Regions from separate parts of the Pseudarthrobacter sp. NPDC058196 genome, predicted to be linked through region 2. Evidence: riboswitches for the same ligand, from Rfam matches in the RefSeq annotation. Region 2 holds a riboswitch; each other region holds the start of a gene.
The links. Region 2 has a riboswitch for cyclic di-AMP ahead of ACFVVC_RS20625 (hypothetical protein). Riboswitches for the same ligand answer to the same signal wherever they lie in the genome.
Positions count from the first base shown of each region.

Region 1: another riboswitch for cyclic di-AMP. It lies ahead of ACFVVC_RS00695 (LysM peptidoglycan-binding domain-containing protein); the one in region 2 lies ahead of ACFVVC_RS20625 (hypothetical protein).
Region 3: another riboswitch for cyclic di-AMP. It lies ahead of ACFVVC_RS15290 (M23 family metallopeptidase); the one in region 2 lies ahead of ACFVVC_RS20625 (hypothetical protein).

Region 1 covers NZ_JBHVVN010000001.1:142,896-148,778, reverse strand. Annotated here, with positions in the region: gene ACFVVC_RS00710 (DNA alkylation repair protein) at 1-392, opposite strand, end outside; gene ACFVVC_RS00705 (TraR/DksA family transcriptional regulator) at 389-748, opposite strand; gene ACFVVC_RS00700 (coiled-coil domain-containing protein) at 770-2,071, opposite strand; cyclic di-AMP (ydaO/yuaA leader) riboswitch at 2,319-2,508, shown strand; gene ACFVVC_RS00695 (LysM peptidoglycan-binding domain-containing protein) at 2,512-3,348, shown strand; gene ACFVVC_RS00690 (YdiU family protein) at 3,448-4,914, opposite strand; gene ACFVVC_RS00685 (DUF664 domain-containing protein) at 4,963-5,487, opposite strand; gene ACFVVC_RS00680 (AI-2E family transporter) at 5,673-5,883, shown strand, end outside.
Region 2 covers NZ_JBHVVN010000018.1:10,375-16,257, forward strand. Annotated here, with positions in the region: gene ACFVVC_RS20600 (glycosyltransferase family 4 protein) at 1-451, shown strand, start outside; gene ACFVVC_RS20605 (nucleoside deaminase) at 537-1,043, opposite strand; gene ACFVVC_RS20610 (phosphatase PAP2 family protein) at 1,099-1,902, shown strand; gene upp (uracil phosphoribosyltransferase) at 1,915-2,550, shown strand; gene ACFVVC_RS20620 (glyoxalase superfamily protein) at 2,596-2,997, shown strand; gene ACFVVC_RS20625 (hypothetical protein) at 3,069-3,785, opposite strand; cyclic di-AMP (ydaO/yuaA leader) riboswitch at 3,789-3,951, opposite strand; gene ACFVVC_RS20630 (glycosyltransferase family 39 protein) at 4,098-5,883, opposite strand, start outside.
Region 3 covers NZ_JBHVVN010000010.1:59,023-64,905, reverse strand. Annotated here, with positions in the region: gene ACFVVC_RS15295 (C40 family peptidase) at 15-692, opposite strand; cyclic di-AMP (ydaO/yuaA leader) riboswitch at 763-960, opposite strand; gene ACFVVC_RS15290 (M23 family metallopeptidase) at 1,073-1,894, opposite strand; cyclic di-AMP (ydaO/yuaA leader) riboswitch at 1,905-2,147, opposite strand; gene ACFVVC_RS15285 (metal-dependent transcriptional regulator) at 2,256-2,957, opposite strand; gene serC (phosphoserine transaminase) at 3,228-4,358, shown strand; gene ACFVVC_RS15275 (DUF3027 domain-containing protein) at 4,446-4,919, opposite strand; gene ACFVVC_RS15270 (cold-shock protein) at 4,953-5,336, opposite strand; gene ACFVVC_RS15265 (hypothetical protein) at 5,560-5,793, shown strand; gene ACFVVC_RS15260 (helicase-associated domain-containing protein) at 5,804-5,883, shown strand, end outside.

The sequences.
Region 1 (5,883 bases), on a different contig from region 2:
ACGTCGGAGACCAGCGGCGCGGCCAGGTCGGCCGCCTGGGCCGAGCGCAGGAAGCCCTCCAACCGGGTCAGGTCCGAATGCCGCAGCAGCTGCACCTTTGTTTGCAGGAGGACGACGGCGGCGAGGCGGCGTTCGAAGACCGGCCAGGAGCCGGGTTTCGGCTGGCCCCACAGGGCGGAGGCCAGCATGACCGTGGTGTCGTGGCCCATGTCCTTGAACTTCCGGAGGGCGTCCCGGACGGTGCCGCGGACTGCGCCGATCGAAGACCCGTAGGAGGCCATGGCTCCGCCCAGCCGGTAGCCCACCTCGTCGGCCCGGTACCAGGCTCCCTCGTTCCGGAGGGTCCGGTCGATGAATTCAGCAGCAGCCGCGACGTCGGACACCTCGGTCACCGCCCCCGTCCCGCAGACGCATGAAGGATACAGAAGGGGGTCCAGGGCCGCGCCTCGAGCCTGCCGTCCGCGATGGGCTCGCCGCAGACCACGCAGGTTCCATAGGTGCCGTTGGCCAGCCGGGCCAGGGCTGCCTCCACCTGGTCCAAGCCGGCTGAACTCTGCCTCAACAATGCCGACGCCTGCGACAGTTCGAAGGCGATCGTGGCGCCCTCGGGATCGTGTTCGTCATCGACGTTGGAGTCCTGCCGGGCCGAGTTGGCCGCGTCGATATCGGCCCGCAGCGCCGGCAACAGTGCCAGCCGCCGGGCCCGTTCCTCTTCGAGCAGCACCCTGAACCGTTCGAAATCTGGCATGCCGAAAGCCTAGCGCGTCAGTCAGTACCAGTTCAGGGCGACAGAATGGCTCCAGGCGCCGCAGGGGGACCCGTAGCGGTCGCGGATGTAGCCAAGCCCCCAGTCGATTTGCGTCCGGTAGCTGGTCAGCCAGTCGCTTCCGGCGCTGGCGTACTTGCCCGGCGGCAGGGCCTGGGCTATGCCATAGGCCCCGGAGGAGGCGTTCGTGGCGGTGGTCAGCCAGCCGGATTCCTTGGTCCACAGCTGGGACAGGCATTGGAACTGGTCGGGGCCCCAGCCGAAGGCGCCCAGGCGTCCGGAGGCATAGGCCTTGGCGCCGGCCGGATCGTTGACGGCACCGCCGGGGACGGAAGGAACGACGACGGGCGGCGGGCTGGGCACGGCAGGCTGCGGCGGATTTCCGGGGATCGGGTCGGCCGGCGGGGCCGGGTTCGCTGCGTTGCCGGCCGGAGCGGCGGGCGCGGGTTTGGGCTGCCGCGCTGCGGCTGCGGCGGCCTGCGCCGCGGCTTCGGCCTGCTGGCGGGCCTGCTCCGCCGCAGCGGCCCGCTTGGCCTCCTGGGCCGCTTCATAGGCGGCCAGCGCCGCCTGGCCCTGGCGGTACTCTCCCTCGAGTGCCGCCGTCGTTCCCTTCAGCGAGGCCAGCTGGGCGGTCAACTCGGTGCTGTGCTGCTGTTCGTCACTGACCTGCCGGGCGAGTGCGTCCTGGGCGGAGCGGGCTGCATCCAGTTTGGCTTTTGCTTCCCGGGACAAGCGTTCGCGCTCATCGCGGGCCGCTTTTTCCTGTTCTGCCAGTGACGCGGCAACTTTTCCGGCGGCAGCAGCTTTGTCCACCAAGGCCGCAGTCTTGTCGCCCACCAGCTGGACGAGGTTGAGCCCCTGGACGCTGTTCTTCTCCAGGGCATCAAGGGCAACGAAGAACCCGGCATTGGTCCCGCCCGTCTTGTACGACTGGACGGCAAGGGCGCCGATTTCCTTGCGATGCCGGGCCAGTTCGTCGTTGGCGCGGGCGGCCTGGGCGGACAATGCGTCCAGCCTCGTCGATGCCGATTGCAGCTCGGCATCTGCTGCGGCGTAGTCAGCCGCTGCCCGGACCGCAGTATCACCGGCGGCTTCCGATTGGGTCTGGAGGCCGCTCAGCAGCCCGTTGATGGTGGTGATCTCCGCCGCTTTCGCCGCCTCGGAAGACTGCGCCTGCTGCACATCAGCCCAGGACGGATATCCGCCGGGCGGTGGAGGCTCGTCCGCAGAAGCAGGCAAAACCGTAGCCGCTGCCACTGCGATGGCGAGCAATCCCGCCAACAGCGGGGACTTGGGCGTAGTCACGAACAGGGGCATAGTCCCGAAGCATACCTGCGACACACCGGTGCGGAAAGGCGGCCGTGCCCGCTTTGTGACCGAATGGGGCTGCCCCGGTCCGACCGCAGTCCGGCGCGGACGGAACGGACACATCCAATCGTTGGTTGAATACGAGAGGGAAAGCTCGTATGTTACCGAAACGTGACAATTGGAGTGTCGGCGGGTTATGGTCTTCTGGTGTCCCTCCCCAAACGGGACATTCCCATCAGTTTGCCGAGCCCTGCCGCTGATACCGGGATTCAATCGCATTCATGCTGGCAGGGACGGGGGAACCAAGTTTCCACGGCCTCTGAGGTCTTGGGGTTAAGTCGGACAGCTCCTCCGCCCACCGCGGAGAGGTGTCCGGCCGGGTATCTCCAACCCGAACCCGACAGCTCACCCCGCAGGCATGGGAGAGGCGATCTACCGTGTCAAAAAATCTCACCACTGCCCGCCACCGCGCGACCCCGGCCCGCTCCATTGCGCTCGAGGGGCTGGCCGTGACGGCCAAGTCACAGGCCCGTTCGTTTGGCCGTCCGGCCCTCGCTGTTGCCGCCGCGTCCGGCATTGCCTTCGGCGTTGGCGCCCCGGCCCACGCGGGCGTGACTGGCGCGGACACCACTGAGCAGGCCAGCGTCCAGGCCGCCGCAGCTCCTGCAACTGCTCCGGCAGCCGCGGCAGCAACCGTCCACACGGTCGTTTCCGGGGACACCCTCGGCGCGATTTCGGCCGCGTACGGAGTCAGCCTCAATGACGTCCTGGCCGCAAACGGCCTGGGATTGTCGTCCATCATCTACCCCGGCGACCAGATCCAGATCCCCGGCGCAGGCTACGTGGCAGCACCTGCCCCGGCGCCGGCAGCGGCCCCCGTCCAGGCGGCAGCCGCCACCGCACCGGCGAACACCGGCATGAACATGTCCTACGCATCCGCCACACCGGTGGCTTCCACCACCGGGACCGGCACCGGCGCTGCCATCCTGGCCTCGGCCTACAGCCAGATCGGCGTGAGCCAGGACTGCACCGCCATGGTCGAAAAGGCCCTCCGCTCCGTCGGCAAGAGCGTCGGCGATCTGGCTCCGACGCAGTTCTTCCAGTACGGCAGCGTGGTCGGGAGCCCGGCACCTGGCGACCTGATCATCACTTCGGGCCACGTAGGCGTTTACGCCGGCAACGGCCAGGTCGTGAGTGGCGGCGTCAACGGCTACACCACGCAGGTGCACTCCATCAGCTGGCTCAGCGGCTACTCCGTGGTCCGCGTGGCCTAGCCTTCGCGCAGCAAAGCCTGCTTCCGACAGGAGGGTGGCAACCGGGTCTCCGGTTGCCACCCTCCTGTCGTTCTGCGGCGGCACTCGTTCCGTGGCGGATCAGGTCCCGCAGAAGGTCCTGTAGGTGCCGAAGTCCGCCGGGGCGCCTTCCATATAGCGTTCCAGTCCGGCCCGCTCGGTGAAAGGATCGGTGACGGCTTGAAGCAGGCGGTGCAATGGGGCCATGTCCCCTTCCGTGCCGGCGGCGAGGGCTTCCTCCACCAGGTGGTTCCGGGGAATGTACGCCGGGTTGACGCTCTCCATCAGCCCTGCGTCGGGTTGCAGTGCCAGCCACCGCTCCGACCAGGCGTCGAAGCCGGACAAATCCATCACCATCCCGCGCACGGGGCGCAGATCGCCGCGGGCCGCCCTGCCGAGGTTCCGGAAGAACAGGGTGTAGTCCACCGGGCCGTCTTTGAGGATGGCCACCACATCGTCAATAACACCGGACGCGGCGTCGTCGCTGACGTTTTCAGCGGCAAGGCCCAGTTTGGTCTTCATGCCGCCGGTCCACGCACTGCTGTACTGTCCGCGGAATCCACCGAGCACCTCTACCGCCGCAGCAACAGCCTTACCTTCGTCTTCGTCGATGAGCGGGAGCATTGCCTCGGCAAGGCGAGCGAGGTTCCATTCCGCAAGGACGGGCTGGTTGGCGTAGGCGTAGCGGCCACTGACATCAATGGAACTGTAGACGGCGGCGGGATTGAAGGCGTCCAGGAATGCACACGGGCCGTAGTCGATGGTTTCCCCTGAGATGGTCATGTTGTCCGTATTCATGACCCCGTGCACGAATCCCGCCAGCATCCATCGGGCCACCAGCCCGGCCTGGGCGGAAACAACGGACGCGAACAGTCCCAGGTAGGGGCTTGGGGCGTCGGCAGCGTGCGGATAGTGCCTGCTGATGGCGTGGTCTGCCAGCCGCTTCAGGAGGTCCACGTTTTCCGTGGCCCGGGCGTACTGGAAACTCCCAACCCTCAGGTGGCTGTGGGCCACCCGTGCCAGGACAGCACCGGGCAGCATGCCCTCACGCCGGACCTGCCGCCCCGTTGCCACGACGGCGAGGGAGCGGGTGGTGGGAATACCCAGGGCGTGCATGGCCTCACTGACAATGTACTCGCGCAGCATGGGCCCGACGACGGCCCGGCCGTCCCCGGCGCGGGCGAAGGGGGTGCGTCCCGAGCCTTTGAGGTGGACGTCCAGCACGCGGCCGCTGCGGTCCCTGATTTCCCCCAGCAGGAGTGCGCGTCCGTCGCCGAGCAATGGCGAGTATCCGCCGAACTGGTGACCGGCGTAGGCCTGCGCCACCGGGGTGGCGCCGGCGGGAACGTGGTTGCCCACAAGGAGGCGGACCCCTTCGGGACTGCGGAGGTATTGCGGGTCAAAGCCAAGGTCTGCTGCGAGCTGTTCATTCAGGACCAGGAGTTCGGGGCCTGGCACTTCCTCGGCCTGCCAGGGAACAGCGAGTTCCGCCAGTTCCCGGGCGAAACGGCCGTCGAAAATGACCGTGGATTCAGCTGCTGCCTTCATGGGTTAACCCTATCGCCGCGGTGGCGCCTGGTGCCCGGCACTGTGCGTTCACGCACTGCCGGCGTCTGCTGCCCCGTCATGCAACCCTTTGGCATAGGCGGCCTGGCCTGCGTGCTGTAGGCAGTCCCCCAGGATACTGACCAAGCGCACCCCAAGGGTTACCGGCGGATCCCAGCGCCTGTCCACCACACGGTCCAGGTCCGGGTCTTCCAGGCCTTCGAGGACCTTTGCGGTCTGTCGGTGGACTGCTTCGCAGTACTCCAGCAGGAGTTCAGCGGATGCCCTGACAGCATCCACCTGGCGGCTGGAGTGGCCGTAGCCCGTGTCGCTGTCCGCCAACGGGAGGCCAAATCGCGACACGAAGCCTTCCGACGTCCAGACCTGTTCCAACTCATAGGCGGACGAGACCTGCGCATCCTCCACCCTGCCCAGGTGCCACACCAGCCAGGCAATGGAGTTGCCGTGACCGGACGGGCGGTGCTGGAGCCGTTCCTCGTCCAGCCCGTCGAGCACCCGCCGGACCAGGCCCGGGAGGCGGCCAAAGGACTCGATCAGCAGTTCTCTGGAATGCATGGACCTGATGCCTTTCTCGTTGACCGCTGCAGGAAACAATAAGCTTACTGAGTAACGTATCGCCTGTGAACAGCCGCCCCGTCAACACTGGCCCTTGTTTCGGCTTTCAAGGGGGCGTGGGGTACAAGGTAACTAAGGTGCACCATTTCGTGGTCCGGATGGTGACGGCAAGCAAGGAGAACCGCATGGAACGCAGCAATTTATCCGCGGACGGACACGGGGCAGAACCGTCCCGGGCCCAGTCCCTCGCTGCAAGGATGTCAGCGCTCTGGGCAGACGGTCTGGGCCGGGCAAGCATCCGCGCGGTCCAGACGCTCTCACTGCTGGCGCTCGCCTGGGTCGCCGTGGTGGCCGCCACCCGGGTTCCGCTGGTGACCATCCCGGTCCTGGTGGCCT
Region 2 (5,883 bases):
GGAAGTCCAGGCTGCGGTCACCAAGAGCGGTCTGCGGGAGCGGGTGCGGCTGACCGGCGAGCTCACCGGCGACCCGTTGGAAGCGCAGTGGGCCCGGACGGACCTGACGTTGCTGGTGTCACGGTCGGAAGCGTTCGGGATGGCCGTCACCGAGAGCCTGGCCCACGGCATCCCCGCGCTGGTCAGGGCAGGCACGGGCGCGGTGGAGGCGCTCACCCTCGCCGGACTGGAAACGTCCGACGGCGGACCAAGACTTCCAGGGGCAGCGGTTCCCCTGCCCGTCGGGGGACAGGAGGGTCCCGGCCGGCTGGCCGCGGTCCTGCGGCGGTGGCTCGAGGACGCCCGGGTCCGCGAAGGCTGGCGCGCGGCCGCAACGGAGGCCAGGCAGGATCTTCCCGGCTGGAGCAGCACCGCCCAGGGCCTGCTGGCCGTGCTGGCAGCGGTGGACTGACGGAACGGGCAGCCGCGGACTGACTGAACCCGCCGCGGCACAGGTGCCCTCCGCGGCTTCCCAGCCTTTAGCACGCCGGGACGCGCTAAAGGCTGCTGCGGTGCGCCGCGAAGAACTCGCGCAGCAACCTGGCGCACTCTTCCTCGCGGACGCCCGGGTACACCTCAACCCAATGATTGAGGCGCCGTTCGCGCAGGATGTCGAACACGGATCCTGCGGCACCTGCTTTCTCGTCCCACGCACCGAACACCACCCGTGGGATCCTGGCCAGGACGATCGCGCCCGCGCACATGGCGCAGGGTTCCAGGGTGACCACCAACGTGCAGTCGGAGAGACGCCAGCCGTCGCCGCGGCCGCCGTCGAGCCTTGCCCGTTCCTGCAACCGTGCGGCAGCTTCCCTGATGGCCACCACCTCGGCGTGGGCTGTGGGGTCACCCAGCTCCTCCCGCTGGTTCCGGCCGGAACCCAGCACCCCGCCGTCGGGCCCGATGACCACGGCGCCGATGGGCACGTCCTCTGTGGCGAGGGCTCTGTGGGCTTCCGCCAGGGCGAGGCCCATCCACGCGTCGTGTTTCTTTTCGGGCAACGGCATGGCTCAATGATAGTTTCGGGGATACTCAGGTTACTGACCGATGCCGGGAGGCACCATGGATACGCTTCGGGACCGCTTGGGGACCTGGTTCAAACCCTACGCGGCGCTGGTCCTCACCATCCTCGTGGGCGGTGTGGTCATCGTCTCCCTCGCCCTGCTTGGCGCCGAGGTGTACGACAATGTGGTGGACTCCGCTGGGCTGGCGAACCTTGACAAGCCCGCACTGGCCCTGTCCGAGAGCCTGCGCAGCCCCGGGCTCGACGCGTTCGTCACCGGCTTCACCAACATCGGCGGGGGCATCGGAATGCCCATCCTGGCCAGCATCCTCACCGCATGGCTGACTTTCCTCAGCCGCAACTGGCGTCCGCTGGTCCTGGTCGGCGGTGCCGCAGCCGTGTCCATCACCGCCACCACGCTCGGCAAGAAGCTGGTGGGCCGCACGCGCCCGGACCACGCAGACGCCGTTCCGCCGTACGAGGATTCCCCGTCGTTCCCCAGCGGGCACACCCTGAACACCACTGTGGTGATCAGCCTGGTGGTCTACCTGATCTGCCTCCAGTTCAACGCCATGCGCGTCAGGGTCATGGCCATCACGGCGGGTGCGGTGTTCATCATCGCCATGGGTTTGAGCCGGGTCTTCCTTGGCCACCACTGGCTCACGGATGTGATGGCCGGCTGGTTGCTGGGGCTCACCTGGGTGGGTGTGGTGATTTTGGCCCACCGGCTGTTCCACATCGTCCGCAGGCGGGAACACGTGGGTGCCGCGCCGTCGTTCGACCGCCCCATTGTGCGCGACGTCGTGGCGGAAGAACTGCACGACGGCGGTCCCTCCGGACCCGGCAAAGGCAGCGCCGGATGATAGTTTTAGGGGATGCGCACTCTCGTTGTTGACCACCCCTTGGTCGCCCATAAGCTCACCGTCCTGCGGGACAAAAACACGCCGTCGCCGGTCTTCCGCCAGCTGACGGAGGAGCTGGTGACCCTCCTGGCCTATGAGGCCACGCGGGAGGTCCGCACCGAGCCCGTGACCATCCAGACGCCCGTCAGCACCACGGTCGGCACCGCGTTCACCAAACCCACCCCGCTGGTCGTTCCCATCCTGCGCGCCGGCCTGGGCATGCTGGAGGGCATGACCAAGCTGGTTCCCACCGCTGAGGTGGGCTTCCTGGGCATGGCCCGGGACGAGGAAACCCTGGACATCATCACGTATGCCGAGCGCCTTCCCGAGGACCTCACCGGCCGCCAGGTCTTCGTCCTGGACCCGATGCTGGCCACCGGCGGGACCCTGCGTGAGGCCATCAAGTTCCTCTTCAAGCGCGGCGCCTCGGACGTCACCTGCATCTGCCTGCTGGCAGCCCCGGAGGGCCTGGCCAAGCTGGAGGAGGAACTGGGCGACGCAAACGTGCACATTGTCCTGGCCTCCATCGACGAGAAGCTCAACGAGAAGTCCTACATTGTTCCCGGCCTCGGCGACGCCGGCGACCGCCTCTACGGAATTGCCGGGTAGCGCCCCACCCTTTTCCGAGCCGGTTCCCGCCGCTAGCCTGTGCGGATGGACTGGAAACTCGAACTTGTCTTTGTCCCGGTATCCGATGTGGACCGTGCTAAGGATTTCTATGTCAACAAGGTTGGCTTCAACGCCGATTACGACGAACGCCCGTCGGAGTCGATCCGGTTCGTGCAGTTGACGCCGCCCGGCTCCGCCTGCTCCATCTGCATCGGCGAAGGGCTCACCGATGCTCCGCCCGGCACCGGATCCAACCTGCAGCTGGTGGTCACCGACATCGAGGCTGCCCACCGCCAGCTCAAGGGTAACGGCGTGGAGGTCAGCGACGTGGACGTGCAGCAGTGGGGCCACTTCCTGTACTTCGCTGATCCGGACGGCAACAAGTGGGCCGTCCAGTACATCCCCTGGCGGAACTCCGGGCAGGGCGAGGTGCGGGACGCCGGTTAACGCGAAACCGCGGGCCGCATCATCATGATGCGGCCCGCGGTGTGCGTTGGGGCAGTGGTGCCCGGTGCTGCCTAGTACCAGTTGTGTGCCAGGTGGAAGTTCAACGCACCGCAGGGCGAGGCGTAGCTCTTCTTGATGTAGTCCAGGCCCCAGTTGATCTGGGTGCGGTAGTTGGTCAGGTAGTCGGCGCCTGCGCTGGCCATCTTCTCCGCCGGCAGCGACTGGACGATGCCGTACGCGCCGCTGCTGGCGTTGGTGGCCGTGGTGGTCCAATCGGATTCCTTGGTCCACAGCGTCTGGAGGCACTGCATCTGGTCCGGTCCCCAGCCAAAGGAGGACAGCTGGCTGGCGGCATAGGCTTGGGCGCCCGCAGGATCGTTAACCGCGACGGCGGGAGCAGGCGCAGGTGCGGGGGCCGGCGCCGGGGCGGGTGCTTCAGCGGCGGGGGCGGCGGGGGCGGCGGGTGCGGGTGCCGGGGCCGGCTCCGCTGCCTGCGGTGCCACGCTGATGGCGGAAGGAGCGGGGTTCGCGGCCGGGTTTGAGCGGATTTCGCTCTTCTCGATGCTCATTTGGGCATCAGCAGCGGAGCTGGAAGGGCTTGATCCGGTGGACGACGCCTGGGTCATGCTGGTGGTCGCCTGGCCTGCCGCGCCAACGCCAACCAGCACCGCGCACGATGCCGCAAGGATCGCAGCACGGCGGCCCACGGTGGTCTTTTTGGCGGGCTGGGGTTTGGCCCGGTGTTTTGCCTTGTCTTGCAGGCATGGTTTTGCCATGGATTTAGACATGATTGATCGCCTCTCACACCTGCGGAGTTAGCTGTCGGGTTCGGATGAGGGCATCCGGCCGCACGGAAAAAACACGTGCTGGCTTAACCCCAAGGGCAATCATTGCCCGGGACGGTGGGTCCCCCGCCTCTGCCGTTGCTCAAGCGGAATCCGGGAAGCGGCAGAGCTTGGCGTCAACCCGGGATATGCGGCCCGAACGGGGACCGCACCCAATCGACGGTACAGGAAGATCGCGCATTAGTCACATTTAGGTAACGGAAGTCACGACTCCTGGCGCGTCGATTTGCCGCAAGGCCGGCCCCCAGGGGTCGATCATCCCGCGAGGACGTAGACCGTGGTCCCGCCAATGTTTTCCGACTGGAAGGTAGACGCCACCCATTGCGCAATCCGGGTGGAGGCGTCCGAACCGCTGCCGGACATCATGGTCCCGCCGGCAATGAAGTAGTGGATCTTGCCTTGGGCTACCAGCGCCTGGAACTGTTCCAGCGTGGGAGAGGGGTCGGTGCCGTTGAAGCCGCCCACGGCCATCACCGGCAATTCCGTGGCCAGTTGGTAGCCTGCGGCGTTGTTCGAACCGACCACCGCCGCGGCCCACGTGTAGTTTGAGGCGCCGTCCTTGAGCGCGGCCACGAGCCCGGCCGACGGCGTGGGCGCACCCAGGAGGCCGCCCATCCCGCCGCCACGGCCACCGCCGGCACCGGGGCCGCCCTGCCTTGCGCCGGCTTGGCCGGCACCCTGCCCTGCGCCGGTTTGGCCTTGTCCGGCCTGGCCGCTGAACTGCCGGGCATTGCCGCCCGCGCCGAGCCCGCCGGTCCGGTTTCCGCCGAACCCGCCCGGGCCGCCGAATGACGTCGCCGGCCCGGCGCTGACAATGGCCCCGCTGTGCGCCGTCGCCGCCGTCGAGAGGGAGAAGGCCATCGGTCCGGCGAGCGATGCCGCGATGGCGAGCGCCGTCGTCGTCCGTTGGACGGAGCGCAGGCGGACGAACCTGTTCACCGCCATTCCTGCCGCGGCCGCCAGGCCTGCCGCCAGCACCACCCAGCGCAGCCACGGGCCGTAGGCGGACGTGGTTCCCAGTAAGGTCCAGGCCATCAGGGCTGCCGCGGCCACTGCTGCGGCCAAGAAGACCGCCGCGGCGGCCTGCCGCCGGTGCTGCCAGAGGAGGACCGGGCCCAGGCCGGCCAGGGCTGCGATCCCCGGCGCCAATGCCACTGCGTAGTAGGGGTGGATGATGCCGGCCATGAAACTGAAGACCAGGCCGGTCACCAGGACCCAGGAACCCCAGATGAGCACCGAAGCGCGGACTGCGTCAGTCCGCGGCGCCCGGCGTCCGACCCACAGCAGGCCGGCGGCAAGGATCAGGGCGGAGGGCAGCAGCCAGGCGATCTGGCCGCCGAATTCGCTGTTGAACATCCGCAGCAGGCCGGGAACGCCCCAACCGTTGCCGCCGCCCACGCTCCCTGTCTCGTCGCCTGTCAACCGGCCCAGGCCGTTGTAGCCGAGGGTCAGTTCCAGGATGGAGTTGTCCTGCGAACCGCCAATGAACGGACGGTCCGCGGCCGGGGTGAGCTCGACGACGGCCAGCCACCAGCCGGCCGCGGCAAGCATCGCGGCACCGGTGGCGAGCAGGTGCAGCACCCGCCTGCCCAGCTTGGCCGGGGCCGCAACCAGGTAGGCGAGCGCAAACCCGGGAACCACCAGCAGGACCTGCAGCTGCTTGGCAAGGAACCCGAAGCCCAGGAATACCCCTGCCAGCAGGAGCCAGCGCAGCCGGTCGTCCTGGACGGAGCGGAGCACCGCGTAGCCGGCGGCGGTCATGAGCAGCACCAGCAGGGCATCCGGGTTGTTGAACCGGAACATCAGGGTGGCCACCGGCGTCAGGGCAAGCACCACGGCGGCGAGCAGGCCTGCCCGGTGGGCGAGCCGCGGGTCACCGGTGGCCGGTGCCGCCGCCCGCCGGACGGCCAGGTACAGCAGCCAGGCGGTGCCGACGCCCATCAGGGCCTCAGGAACCAGGATGCTCCAGGAGCTCAGGCCGAAAATCCGGACCGAGAGCCCCATGATCCACAGGGACGCCGGCGGCTTGTCCACCGTGATG
Region 3 (5,883 bases), on a different contig from region 2:
GTGGAGCCCAAGAACTACTTGTTCAGGTGGTAGTACGTGGAAGTACCGGTGGCTGCGGGCGAGTGGAGCATGGTGCCCTGCGACGGGTTGAGCGCGCTGATCATCATGCCGTTGCCGACGTAGATGCCGACGTGTGCGCCACCGTTCTGGACCACGAGGTCACCCGGCTGGGGGGTGGAGGTGGGCGTCATGATGCTCCACGCGTTCGTGCGGGGGATGCTGATTCCGGCCTGGGCGTAGACCCACTGGACGAACCCGGAGCAGTCCCAGCCGTTGGGGGTGGTGCCGCCCCAGACGTAGGGGTGGCCGATGCCGGTGTAGGCGATAGCGGCGATGCCCGAGGTGGCTGCGGAGGAAACGGCCTCTACTGCCTGTCCGGCTTTGGACGCCTCCTGGCCGGCGGCAGTGGCGGTGCGGTCCGCGGCCGCGGTGGACTGGGTACGCACCGTTTCCACCTTCGGGGCGGCGGTGGTCTTGACCGCCGGACGCTCGAAGGAAACGGTGGCCGTGGGGGCCGCGGTGACAGCAAGGGCGGTCTGCGCCGAACCGGACTCCGTGGAGGCCGAGATGCCGGCGGTGGTGTCAGCTGCGGTGGCCGGCAGGCCCATGCTCAGGATGAGGCCTGAAGCCGCTGCCACAACGGCAGCCTGGCGGCCCACGGTCCCGGCATTGGCGCTCACGGCTTTGGACACGGCGTCCAAGGGGTTGGCGCGAACCGTTTGCGCACGGTGGCGCGCAGAATTATGGCGTGAAGACACGAAGGTAGCCTCTCCCAATGCCTGCGAGGTGAGCTGTCGGATTCGGATGGGAGTCACCCGGCCACTTTGCTTCCTGGGAAGCTCGTGACTTAACCCCAAGGCCTTCCGGAATGCAGAAGGCCAAAATTGGTTCCCCCGCCCCTGCCAGACGATGAAATGCGAACGGACCTTGAGCGGTGGCAGAGTTAGGCAATCCACTCAAGAGCGTCAACTTCGGAAAAGTTGACGCGAGTTAGACGGTACAGCAGTTTTGCTTCAATGTCACATTCAGGTCACGGCGAGTCACTGCGATCTGAGAGTGCGCAATCATACGGTTACAGCCAGCCCATCGGATCGACCACTTCGCCATTGACCTGCACTTCGAAGTGCAGGTGGCAGCCGGTGGACGCGCCGGTGGTTCCGCTCAGCGCCACGACCTCGCCGCGGGAGACCGTTTGTCCCACCTTGACGTTGAAGGACGAGAGGTGGTTGTACGTGGTCTCCAGGCCGTTGCCGTGGTCGATCACCACCCGGTTTCCGCCGCCGAACTGGTGCCAGCCGGCGAAGGTCACGGTTCCTGTTGCGGCAGCCAGGACGGACGTCCCGCACTGAGCCACGAAGTCCTGTCCGCGGTGGAAGTCTCCCGTGCCCCCGGTAATGGGGCTGACCCGGTAGCCGAAGGGCGACGCGGTCACAAGGGATGCCAGCGGGGCGGCCAGGGTTCCGGCAGAAGCGGCCCGGGTGACCGATCCTGCCGACTGGGCGCTCAGAAGCTGCTTCAGCTTTCCGTCGGGGTCCGCCTGCGTGACGACGGCCGAGCGGCTGAAGTCGATCTGGGCGCCCACATCGGCTGAAATCTGGGGCTGGGGGCTGACTGCGGAGGCAGCCTGGGGTGCGGTGCCGGCGGCATCCGTCGCCATGACGGGGCCGGTGGCGGGCATGGTCACCGTCAGCACCAGGCCGGTGGCGGCCAGGGCGATACCGGCCTTCTGGCCGATGCCGCTGGCCGCAGCAAAGTCGGTGATTTGCCGGAACGGACCTCGGCGGCGGCGTGCATCCCGCTGGGGGTCGCGGGGGCGCTCCGCAGCGGCGGGTTCGACAACCCGGGGTGCCTCAGGGGGGCCGGCCGCGCGGCGGCGGCCCCGGGAGGTCTGCATGGTCAAGAAGGGTTCCTCTCTGGAATAGCCTGCGGAGTTAGCTGTCGGATTCGGGTCAGAGAGATCACAGACCCGGCCCGTCATGGGCAAACTTCTGCACAGGGGTATTCCCGGAAGAATCCTTCACTGGAGAGGCTTGCTGCTGACGGACTTCACCCCAAGGCAGTCCCCCGCTGCCAGTTGTGGTTCCCCCGCCTCTGCCAGTAACGACTCGTACACCTGGCCCGCTGGCAGAGCTCGGCTCCGGATCAGGTAACGCTTAAGTATCAACGCTGGGTTCCACTATAGGGGCTTAAGACCCTAGGTAACAATTCCGTTATCTTTGTGTGGGACCCCTCGGGTGGGGTATAGGAGGTCGGCGTCAGGCCTGGTTCACGGCGACGAAAACGTGCGCGGCCACCTCGGGCGGAAGCTCCAGGGCGCCGTCGATTCCTGCCACCCGTACCGAGATGTAGTCACCCACGCGTTCCAGTGACACTGCCGCGCCGGGCCGGATCCCGCCTTCGTCGAGCTGGGTCAGCAGTTCCGGCTCCACCTGGATCGGTTCCGCCAGCCGGCTGATGGTCACTGCGGACGCGGGCCCATAGGCTTTCATGGCCTCCACCAGGCTGATGGCGCCGTCGCCGAAGCCGAGTCCGGGCTGCCCGCCCAAAGCGGCCAGGCCGGGGATGGGGTTGCCGTAGGGCGACTCCGTGGGGTGGTCCAGCATCTCGTAGATGCGCCGCTCCACCCGCTCGCTCATGACGTGTTCCCAGCGGCAGGCCTCGTCATGGACGTAGGCCCAGTCCAGTCCGATCACGTCGGCCAGCAGCCGCTCGGCCAACCGGTGCTTCCGCATAACCTCGGTGGCCCGCTTGCGGCCCGTGTCGGTCAGTTCCAGGTGCCTGTCACCGGAGACGACGACCAGGCCGTCGCGCTCCATCCGGCCGATGGTCTGGGAAACGGTGGGCCCCGAGTGGCGCAGGCGTTCGGCGATACGGGCCCGGAGGGCAATGATGTTCTCTTCCTCAAGCTCCAGGATGGTCCTGAGGTACATCTCCGTAGTGTCGATCAGATCCGTCATCCAGCTCAGCTCCTCGAGCGCAGTACCTTGCGTTGTCCCACCGTATCGCCTCTTCCCGCGACGTAGTCCGGGGAAAGTTTAGCCTATTTTGATCTAGTCCGAATAGGAGGCGTCGTATATGGCGTCTCATTGGCTGGACATTGGCGCAGCCCGCTCCCGCCACCCCGTGGGCTTCAGGCAGAATTGGGGGAGGTTTGCACTGCAGCCATGGCCGGCTCCCGGCCACCCCCACCCGGACCACAGCTTTCGTCCCCGCCGAATGGAGCACCTGTGAGCGACACCAGCATCACGATTCCCGCCAACCTCCTGCCCCAGGACGGGCGGTTCGGGGCCGGCCCCTCAAAGGTCCGGCCGGAACAGATTGATGCCCTGTCCGCCGCATCGAAGACCATCCTCGGCACATCCCACCGGCAGGCCCCCGTCAAGAACCTGGTGGGCTCCGTCCGCGAAGGACTCAGCCAGTTCTTCCGGGCTCCCGAGGGCTACGAAGTAGTCCTCGGCGTTGGCGGCTCCACGGCGTTCTGGGACATCGCCAGCTTCGGTCTCGTGTCGAAGAAGGCCCAGCACCTGTCCTTCGGCGAGTTCGGCTCCAAGTTTGCCGCCGCCACCAACAAAGCGCCGTTCCTGGAAGCTTCCTCGATCATCAAGTCCGAGCCGGGCACGCGCCCCGCAGCGCAGGCTGAAGCCGGCGTGGACGTCTATGCCTGGCCGCAGAATGAGACCTCCACGGGTGTCGCGGCCCCGGTCAAGCGGGTGCCGGGAGCGGACCAGGGCGCACTGGTCCTGGTGGACGCGACCTCCGCTGCCGGCGGCCTGGACGTGGACGTTGCCGAAAGCGACGTCTACTACTTCGCCCCGCAGAAGAATTTCGCCTCCGACGGCGGCCTCTGGCTCGGCCTGTTCTCGCCCGCCGCACTGGAGCGCGCTGCCGGCATCAAGGCAAGCGGCCGCTGGATCCCGGACTTCCTGGACCTCCAGACGGCGATCGAAAATTCGCGGCTGAACCAGACGTACAACACCCCGTCGCTGTCCACCCTGGTAACCCTTGACGCGCAGGTCCAGTGGCTGAACGCCAACGGCGGGCTGGATTTCGCCGCCGCACGCACCGCCGACTCCGCCGGACGCATCTACAGCTGGGCTGAGGCCTCCGAGTTCGCCACCCCGTTCGTGGCCAACCCGGAGGAGCGCTCCAACGTCATCGCCACCATCGACTTTGACGAGTCGGTGGACGCGGCAACGGTGGCTAAGGTCCTGCGCGCCAACGGCATCGTGGACACCGAGCCCTACCGGAAGCTGGGCCGCAACCAGCTGCGCATCGCCACCTTCGTGGCCATCGAGCCCAGCGACGTCTCGGCGCTGCTGTCCAGCATCGACTACGTGGTGGGCGAGCTCCGCAAGTAGTCCCACCACACACTAAAGGCGCCGCCTGGGGTAATGAGCAGTTCAGAACCCGGGCGGCGCCTTTAGTGTGTGGGAGGAAGTGCTTGCCTAGTCTTCAGGCTCCGCGCCGTCGTCGGCCGGCTCTTCATCCCCGGACCCCTGCTCCGCTGGGGCCGGCTCGTCCTGCCGGGCTTGTCCAGGTTCCGGCTGCTCGTCCTCGGGGCGCACGCGTTCGGCCCACGGCACCCACTCCGGGGCCAGGATCGATTCTTCGGACGGCAGCAGGCCCAGCTCATCGACGGTAACCACCTTGGAGCGGGAGTTACGGGTCAGCACCGCGTACCACTGCCAGCCGCCGTAGCCGGCCAGCCGGGACTCGAACAAGTGCGTGACGAGCCGGTCGCCCTCGCTCTTGGCACCAAGGTGCGGCCCGATGGTGGCGGCGGGCGTGATGCCCTCAACCGCGGCCCGTGCAGCATCAACAGCGGCTGCCAGGAACGCGTCAGGCTTGCCCGTCCGCCATACCGGAACCCCGGCCTTGCGCTTTGGCGCAGCCTTGGCAGCTTGCTCCTGTGGAGGCATGCCCGGTTGTTCAGCTTGGGGGTTCATCGGCGCCTAGACGTCCAGCTCGTCGGCAACCTTGCGCAGGGCGGCCGCAATTGCCTTGCCCTTGTTGCCGTCCGGGTACTTGCCCTTGGAGAGCGTCCCGGACAGGTTGTCCAGGACGGTCACCAGATCCTGCACCAGCGGCGCGAGGTCTTTGGCGCTCGGACGCTTTGCTTTGGCAATGGACGGGGTCTTGTCCAGCACCCGCAGGCCCAGTGCCTGGGCGCCCTTGCGGCCGTCCGCTACGCCAAACTCCACGCGGGTGCCGGCTTTGAGTTCCGTTACACCCTCGGGCAACGATGACTTGGGCAGGAAGACCTCCTGGCCGTCCTCGCCCGCGAGGAACCCAAAGCCCTTGTCCTTGTCATACCACTTGACCTTGCCGGTAGGCACGTAATCAACCTTCTTCGTTCTGCTGTCATGAGACACGGCCAGGTGCCACCGCGTCCGCATTGTTGTGCGGGTTCAAGGTATGGCCCCTGCAAACCGTGTTGGTCTGTATGCTTCAAGGTTATCCTGCCGCATGCCCTAATCACGCTTCCGGCGGTACTGTTCCGCCCCGGGCGCAAGCCCCGGGCTTTAGCGGCACGCCGGACGCCGCTGTAGCGTTACCTCCATGACACCCTTGCGTTTCCGCCCGCCCCTGATGGTGCTCGCAGCTGTTATTGCCCTGCTTTCCCTGATAGCGGTGGGAACGGTCATGGCGCTTGCCTTTGCGGGGTCCGTCGCTCCCACCTGGGTTACCTACTCAGCGCTGTACGGCCTCCCGGTGGCCTTCATCCTGATGCTCCTGCTGGTCCTCGATGGCGTGGCCGCCCGGCGGCGGGCGGGAAGGCGGGAGCCGCGGTAACGTTGGACTGATGTCCCTCATTCGTGCGCTCGGCAAGGACCTGGAGGCACGCAGCGACGATTCGTTGCGGGCACTGTTCGCCGCGCGGCC